Regions from separate parts of the Vulgatibacter sp. genome, predicted to be linked through region 2. Evidence: riboswitches for the same ligand, from Rfam matches in the RefSeq annotation. Region 2 holds a riboswitch; the other holds the start of a gene.

The links. A riboswitch is a leader RNA that binds a small molecule or an ion and turns the genes downstream of it on or off. The one in region 2 is predicted to bind cobalamin.
Region 1: another riboswitch for cobalamin. It lies ahead of ACESMR_RS06925 (ribonucleoside-diphosphate reductase subunit alpha); the one in region 2 lies ahead of ACESMR_RS12260 (TonB-dependent receptor plug domain-containing protein).

Annotation. Positions count from the first base shown of each region.
Region 1 is NZ_JAWLCN010000002.1:708,820-713,013, forward strand. It holds gene ACESMR_RS06920 (ribonucleotide-diphosphate reductase subunit beta) at 1-82, opposite strand, end outside; gene ACESMR_RS06925 (ribonucleoside-diphosphate reductase subunit alpha) at 79-2,406, opposite strand; cobalamin riboswitch at 2,561-2,785, opposite strand; gene ACESMR_RS06930 (FG-GAP repeat domain-containing protein) at 2,841-4,145, opposite strand.
Region 2 is NZ_JAWLCN010000004.1:247,493-251,686, reverse strand. It holds gene ACESMR_RS12260 (TonB-dependent receptor plug domain-containing protein) at 1-2,000, opposite strand, end outside; cobalamin riboswitch at 2,098-2,305, opposite strand; gene ACESMR_RS12255 (MarR family winged helix-turn-helix transcriptional regulator) at 2,467-2,928, shown strand; partial or broken gene ACESMR_RS12250 (MFS transporter) at 2,879-4,111, shown strand.

The DNA.
Region 1 (4,194 bases), on a different contig from region 2:
TGGCGGCCTTGTACATCTCGTAGAATTGCGGGTAGGCCATCGGCCGCAGGGTGAGCTTCATGCCGGGATCGAGGAGCCTCACTGGCAGGCCTCGCAGCTCTCGGGGTTCTCGAGGGAGCACGCCACCGCAGAAGCCGCAGCAGCTGGCGCCACGGTCGCCTTGGCGATCCGCGTCGCCGGTCGCGAGCGCAGGTAGTAGGTGGTCTTCAAACCCCGCTTCCAGGCGTAGAGGTACATCGAGGAGAGCACGCCGATGCTCGGGCTCTCGACGAAGAGGTTGAGCGACTGGCTCTGGTCGACGAAGGGGCCGCGCTCCGCCGCCATGTCGATGAGGGATCGCATCGGCAGCTCCCAGGCGGTGCGGTAGACAGCGCGCACCGCCGCGGGGATCTCCTCGATCCCCTGCACCGATCCTTCCGCCAGCTTGATCCGGTTGCGGACCGCCTCGGTCCAGAGCCCGCGCCCGCGCAGCTCCTCGACCAGGTAGCGGTTGATCACGAGGAACTCGCCGGAGAGGGTCTCCCGCTTGAAGAGGTTGGAGACCTGCGGCTCGATGCATTCGTAGCAACCGGCGATCGAGGCGATCGTCGCGGTGGGCGCGATCGCCACCAGCAGCGAGTTGCGCAGGCCGTGTTCGTCGATGCGCGCGCGCACCCCCGCCCAGCGCAGATCGCTCGCCTCCGCGCCCCAGAGATCGAATTGCAGCTGCCCCGCCGCAGCCCGGGTCTCGCCGAAGGCCGGATGGGCGCCGCGCTCCGCCGCCAGATCGCAGGAGGCGGAGAGCGCCGCCAGGTAGATCGACTCGGCGATCCGCCGCGACAGCGCCCGGGCCTCGGGCCCGTCGAAGGGCAGGCCGAGCTGGAAGAAGACGTCCTGCAGCCCCATCACCCCCAGCCCCACCGGACGCCAGCGCTGGTTCGATCGCGCCGCCTCGGGGACCGGATAGAGGTTGCGATCGATCACGTTGTCGAGCTGGCGCACCGCCACCTGCACCGTCTCCTCGAGCCGCGCGAAGTCGAAGGCACCCCCCGCCACGAACCGGCCGAGGTTGACGGACCCCAGGTTGCAGACCGCCACCTCCCCGCCGCCGGTGACCTCGACGATCTCGGTGCAGAGGTTGGAGAGGTGCACCGTCCGCCCCTCGCCCACCTGGTTGCAGCGCGCGTTGCACGGATCCTTGAACGTCATCCAGCCGTTCCCGGTCTGCGCCAGCGTCCGCATCATCCTGCCGAAGAGCTCCCGTGCATCGACGGTGCGCACCGCGAGCCCCGCCTCCTCCGCCGCCTCGTAGGCGCGGTCGAAGGCCTCGCCCCAAAGGTCCGGCAGCGTGGGCACGGTGGCGGGATCGAAGAGCGACCACCGCCCACCCGCCTCGACCCGCCGCATGAAGAGATCGGGGATCCAGTTGGCGAGGTTGAGATGATGGGCCCGCCGCCCTCCGTCCCCGGTGTTGTCGCGGAGCTCGAGGAAATCCTCCACGTCTGCATGCCAGGGCTCGAGGTAGACACACGCGGCGCCCTTGCGCTTGCCGCCCTGGTTCACCGCCGCCACCGACGCGTCGAGGGTCTTGAGCCAGGGGACGATGCCGTTGGAGTGGCCGTTGGTGGAGCGGATCAGCGATCCCGCGGAGCGCACGCGGTGCCAGGCGACGCCGATGCCGCCGGAGAACTTCGAGAGCAGAGCGATGTCGCGGTAGCGCGCGTAGATCGCCTCGAGGCTGTCGTCGGGCGAATCGAGGAGAAAGCACGAGGAGAGCTGCTCGTGGCTCGTCCCCGCGTTGAAGAGCGTGGGCGAGCTCGGCAGGTATTCGAGCCGGGAGAAGAGCCCGTAGAGCCGGATCGCCTCCTCGATGCTGTCGCTCACCGCCACCGCCACGCGGAGGAAGAATTGCTGCGGCGTCTCGATCACCGCGCGGCTGTGCGGATGGCGAAGGAGGTAGCGATCGGCGAGGGTGCGCAGGCCGAAATATTCGAAGTGGCGATCCCGCGCCGGATCGATCGCCGCGTCGAGCGCTTCCGCGTGCGCCGCCACCAGGCGGGCGAGGCGCGGCGCCACGAGCCCGAGCTCGTGGCCATGGGCGATCGACGCGGAGAAGCTCTCGATCCCCTGCCCCCGGACCTCCTCCTCGACGAAGACGGAGAGGAGCCGCGCAGCGAGGCGCGCGTACCCAGGCTCCTCGGCGGTGAGCGCCGCCGCGGTCTGGATCGAGAGCTGGTCGAGCTCGCGGGTGGTGGCGCCGTCGTAGAGGCCGCTCACGGTGCGCGTGGCCACCCGCAGCGGATCGACGTGTTCCAGCCCGTCGCTGCAGCGCCGCACCCGCCGCACGATCTTCTCGAGCTCCACCGGCTCGAGGCTTCCGTCCCGCTTGCGCACCCGCATCGTCACCGCGGGGGCTCCATCCGTCATCGCCTGCATGCTGCACCCGAAAGGCGACCCCGTCGGTCGCCGGGAAACGGGCCTTGCAGGAAAAGGGCGCAGCGGGACGGAAACGAGGCGTGGGAGAGCACGCGCTGCCGGCCTGCCGGCCTCCCCACGAGGCCCAGGTCAGCGCACGCGCGTCACGCGCGGGCGCATCGCCGGCAGGTCTTCGGACTCGTGGGCGTGCGGCTCCGAAAAGAGCCACTCCTACTGGTCGCCGCTTCCCAGCCTCGAAAAGAGGCCAGTGCTCGATGGCGACGTTCGTTCCCACTCACCGCTGCGGGGGCAGTCCCGGTTTTCCACCGGGTTCCCTTTCGAAGCCTCCGGCCCTTGCTCGGCCTTCGGCACCGACGACGGGGGCCAAGCTAGGGGGCGAGGCGTCGCCTTGTCAACGGAGCTTCGCTCACCGATCGGCCGGCGCTCTAAGGCCCCTCGTCCCGCGAGACGAGGGCGACCTCGAGCGTGCAGCGCTCGTAGTCGTCGGGGATGGAGGTGGCCCAGGCCACGTCCACGAAGCCGTTGCCGTCGAAATCGCCGACGGCGATGTCGTAGACGTAGCGGAGAAACTCGTCGTCGGTGCCGGTGGCGGCGAAGACCAGCTTCCACCCCGTCCCGTCCCAGCCCAGCGCCTCGACCCGGTTCCTGTGCATGCCGGCGAAGAGATCGGCCCGCCCGTCGCCGTCGAAATCGGCGGCGTGGCCGAAGCCCGCCCGGCGCTCGTGGATCGTCTGCCACCGCTCGAAGCCGCCCCTGCCGTCGCCCCGATGCACCCAGGTCTCGGGGATGCCGTAGCCGTCCTCCTTGATCGGCGCGACCACCGCGTCGAGGTGGCCGTCGCCGTCCACGTCGGCGAGCAGGCTGATGCCATGGAGGAAGCCGGGATCGCCGAGCTGCGAGGTGACCGTCGCCCCGAAGCCGTCCGCCGCCCCCAGGATCGTCACCAGCCCCCCGTGCCCACCGAAGACCACGTCGTGCCTGCCGTCGCCGTCGAGGTCGCCCGACGCGAAGGTGGGACGCTGCCTCGGCCGGAACGCCTGCACGTCGTAGGGCTCCAGCCACGCCTCCGGCTGCGCGAAGCCCCCGCCCTCGAGACCACGGGCCCAGGTGAAGTACCAGCTCCCGTAGAGCCCGAGCAGATCGGCCCGCCCGTCGCCGTCGACGTCGCTCAGCTCCAGCCGCTCGAACGCGGAGAACGGCGCAGGCCCCAGCGCCTCCACCTTCTCGAGGAGCGGCACCGGCGCGGCAAAGCCACCGGCACCGTTGCCGCGCATCAGCCCCGACGAGCCGTAGAGCTCCGCGCCCCACTTCCTCGCGAAGAGATCGAGGTGGCCGTCGCCGTCGACGTCGCCGACCTGCGGCGCAAGCCAGCCGTCGATGCTCCAGCCCTCCCCGCTCTCGAGGGGCAGGCCGGTGAGCATCTCCCGCTCGATCCGGTAGAGCTTCTGCACGTCGCCGGCGACGAGCAGATCGTCGCTCCCGTCCTCGTCGGCGTCACCTGCGGCGAGACGCAGGTGCTGGCCGGCCACGGTGAGCTGGATCCGCCGATCCTGGTAGCCGAGATCCGGCGCAACAATCGGCTCCTCGTCCTCATATAGGCTCGAGCACGAGACCTCCCGCCGCACGCCCTCCTCGTCGGTGCGGAAGCAGCCGCCCTCCATCTCCGGCCCGAAGCCGATCAGATCGCAGCCGCCACCGAGCAGCGGCAACAGAAGAACGAGCCGGCGCATGGCCTCCCCCCGTGCAGACGACCTCCACTTTACGTGCACCGCACCGCCG
Region 2 (4,194 bases):
TTGTTCTCCATGCTGCTGCGCGCGCCGCCCTCCGGCGACTGGGCGCGAAGCGTGAGCGTGAACGCCCTGCCGGCCTGGGGGTAACCCAGCTGATCCACCAGCGGCGCGTCGAAGGCGTTGTCGATCTGGCCGGAGAGCCAGAGGGTCCAGGGAAGGCTGACGAGGCGCACGCCGGCGCCGGCCGAGACGGTGGTGGCCTCGGGGAGCGCGAACGTGTTGGTGCGGTTGATGAACTGCTCCGACTGGTGGCTCGCCGAGGCGAAGGCCTCGTAGCCGTCCGCGCGGTAGACGGCTCGGAGGTGGAGCCGGTGCGCGGGGCGGTAGGGCAGCTCCTTCTTCCAGATGTGCGGCGCGTCGCGGAGGTTGCGGGTCTGGGCGAGGCTGTAGCTGCCGCCGACGGTGAGCTGCCGCAGCGGCTGCAGCGAGAGCTCCACCTCGCCGCCGCGGATCTCGGCGTCGTCGAAGTTGGCCGGCTTGCTCACCATCGCCCCTGCCAGCTCGTAGAGGATCAGGTCCTCGATTCGCGAGTAGAAGCCGGTGAGCTGCACCAGCGTCCGGGGGAGCCGGAGCACCGCGCCGCCGTCCACGGTCCAGCCGGACTCCGGATCGAGCGCGGGGTTGGCCTTGACGCCGGCCTGCTCGAAGTAGAGCTCACCCAGGCTCGGGGCCCGGAAGGTGCGGCCCCAGTTGCTGCGGAGCTCGATCGCCTCGAGGGGCCGCCAGGCCACGCCGATCCGCGGCGAGAGACCCTCGTGCTTGCCCACCTTCTCCCAGCGCAGCGCCGGCGCGACGGTGACGCTGCTGCCGAGGTAGAGCTCGTCGCCGAGGGAGAGGGCGACCCGCTCCCGCTGGCGATCGGCATGGTAGGGGCTCCGCAGCCACTCGCTGCCGAGCGCCACCTCCGCGTGGAGGAGCGTCCAGCCGGTGGGCGCCAGCTCGGCGCCGGTGCGGGCGAGGAGCACGTTCTCGATCTGCCAGGGCTTGCCGGCGTCGTCGGTGAAGGGCTGGCAGAGGACGCCGCAGGCGGGGCGGTCGGACCAGACCGCCACCTCGTCGTGCCGCAGCTCGACGCCGCCGAAGAGGCGCACGTCCGCGTGGGGATCGCCCTCGATCCGAAGCGCGGTGAGGAGGCGCCACTCGTCCCTGCGGTGATCGTCGGGGAAGTAATAGGTCCCGGCGAGCCCCCTGCTGCCGAGACTCCCCAGGGCGAGGGCGTGGATAACGGTTCCCTCGCCGAGATCGAGGCGGCCCTTGAGCAGGGCGCTCAGGTCGGTGGCGTCGTTGTTCTCGACGGTGCGGCGGGTCCTGTCGCCGGGGTTGGCCTCCGGGGTGGGATCGTAGAGCCCCTCGTAGGCGCCGCTGGTGTCGCGGTACGTGATCGCCGCCAAGCCCGTCGCCGCGCCGGTGCCGCCCCAGGCAGCGCCGTCGACCGCATAGGAATCGAACGATCCGGCGGAGAGTCGGACCGAGCCGCCGACCTCGTCGCGCAGGGCGCGGGTCTCGAGGAGGGCGGCGCCGCCCAGGGCGCCGGAGCCGTAGCGGGCGCCCTCGTTGCCGCGCAGCACGGTGATGCGCTCGAGGAGCGCTGCGGGAATGGTGCGCAGGTCGACGCCGCCGCCCGCAGCGGCGTTGAGGGCGATGCCGTCGAGGAGCACCAACGACTGCTCCGACGAGCTGCCGCGGAGCCTCAGGGTGGCGCCGCCAGGGGCCCGGTGGATCCGCGTGCCCGGCGCGTGGAGGAGCAGATCCGCCACATCGATCTGCTGCCCCGCGAAGTCCTTCGTCTCGACCACCGTGCCGAAGCCGGTGGGCTCCTCGGCGACGGTGGGTTCGGGGGGCGGCGCCTCCGCGTCGGCGGTCACCGTCACGGTTCCCAGGCGCACGTCCTCCTCGCCGGCGGCGACGGCGGGAGCGACGAGGAGCGCCGCTGCGAGGACATGAGGGCAGGGCCATCCGCGCAGGCTCGTGCGCCTGCGGAGGCCGGGCCGAAGGGCCAGCATTTCCACCTCGCAGCCCCTTCTCGCGCGGGGTCGCGAACGCGGCTCTTCGCCGCTTCGGAGGGAGCGCCGGCGCGACCATCGCACCGGGGACGAGCTCTCTCCTCGACTGGCCGCGGGCAGGTTTCCTGGCTCCCGGGTGCAGGGGCTTCTTCGCCCTGCGAGACCCCCGGCCTTCCCCTCCCAAGGGAGAGTGGCCGCTACGCTGGGGATCTCTTCGCCCGGTTACAGTGGCGGGACCGCGCCGGAATCACACCGGCTTCCCTTTTCCCGTGTCTTCCACGGGCACCCACGGCTTTCCGTCCGGCGCGCAACCTAGTCGCGCGCCCGGCCGGCAGTCAAGCGGGCGTGCCAGCGGCCCCCGGTGCATGCGGCGCTGCCGGGCGCGGTACCCGCGCAGCCGCGCTTGACAGCGAACCGCCCTCTCTCTACGTTTGGTTGACTCAAGCAACCATGTGGGTGTCGACGCATGACCGGTGCATCCAGGATTCCCGTGGCCCAGGCGCGCGAGCTGAACGAGGTGCTCGCGGCTCTGGTGCATCTGCTCGGTATGCAGAGCGAAGAGCAGGTGTGTTGTCACGACATCACGCTCTCGGAATACCGGGCGCTGCGCGCGACCAGCGAGCGAGGGCTGCCCGCGATCCAGGATTTCGTGCAGGACCTGGGCGTGAGCAAGAGCGGCGCAACGCGGATCATCGACCGCCTCGAGAAGAAGGGGTACGTGGAGCGCGTACGGGACCTTCACGACGACGCGCGGTTCTGCTGCGTTCGTCTCCTGCCAGCGGGCGAGCGCCTCGTGGAACGGATCGAAGCGGAAACGATCCCGCAGCGCCAGGCGCTGCTCGCTGCCATCGATCCAAGTAGGCGGGCCGAGGTCCTCGATGCACTGCGCGTTCTTCAGCGAGCCGTGCAGGGCCTGCGGCCCACGTAAATTCGCCATCGGGCGAGCTACCCGATTTTTCCTGGTCCGATGGTTGAGTGATTCAACCAGTTCAGCGAGGTGGTCGCCAGCGAGCTGGTTGGACCTCGACAGGCGAGCGGAGGCGAGAATGAACGAGCGCGCGCTGATCACCGGCCTTTGCGCCGCACAGGTGGTCGGCATGCTCGGACACGCCGGCTTCATCGGCCAACTTCCCGAGCTCCGTGCCGCGTGGTCGCTCTCGCCTTCGCAGGCCGGTTGGATCGTCGGCGCGTTTCACGGCGGCTATGCGCTCGCCGTACCCATCCTTCTTTCGGCCACCGACGGCTATGGCGCGCGAAGGATCTACCTGGGCGCCGCGTGTGGAAGCATGGCGGGCGCGCTCCTCTATGCTCTGGCGGTCCGCGGCCCCGGGACCGCCGCCGTCGCACAGCTCCTGATGGGCGCGGGCCTCGCCGGCACCTACATGCCGGGTCTCCGGCTGTTGGGCGAGCGGGTCGGCGTTGCGTTCCAATCGCGGGCGATCGCGCTCTATACGGGCTGCTACGCACTCGGGACCAGCGCCTCGTTTCTCTTCGTCGGGTCGATCGGCCAGCAGCTCGGCTGGCGCTGGGCTTTCGGCCTGGCTGCGATCGGGCCGGCGCTTTCGTTCGTGGCGATCGCCGTCCTCGTTGGCGGCTCGAACGGCGCTGCGCCGGTGCGCACGCAGCTGCTCCAGAACGCGTTTTCGAGATGGAAGCTCGTGCTGCAGGACCGATCGGCCACGGCCCGCGCGATCGCCTATGCGGCGCACAACTTCGAGCTCTTCGGGCTCTGGTCGTGGGTCGTGGGCTTCCTGGCCTTCGCCTACGCCCAGCGGCCGGACGATGCCCTTCGACCCGATCCGACGGTGATCGCCGCGGCGCTTACGCTGCTGCTGCTGCCGGCGAGCCTCGCGGGAAACGAGCTCGCCGAGCGCCTCGGCTGGCGACGATTGGTCGTCGGCATCATGTCCGCCTCGGCGCTTCTCGGCTGCGCACTCGGGATCGTTGCCGGCGGCGTGCCGTCGTGGGTTCTGCTTGCGCTGCTTCTCGTCTACGGAGCTTTGGCCGCAGCGGACTCGGGGGCCCTCACATCGAGTCTGGTCCGCGGGGCGGATCCCGCGCTGCGCGGAACGACGATGGCGTTCTATTCGACGGTCGGCTTCACAGGCGCGTTCGCCGGACCGCTCGCCTTCGGGATCGTCCTGCATCGCTTCGGCTCGGAAACGGCGCAGGGCTGGAGCGTCGCGTTCGCCGT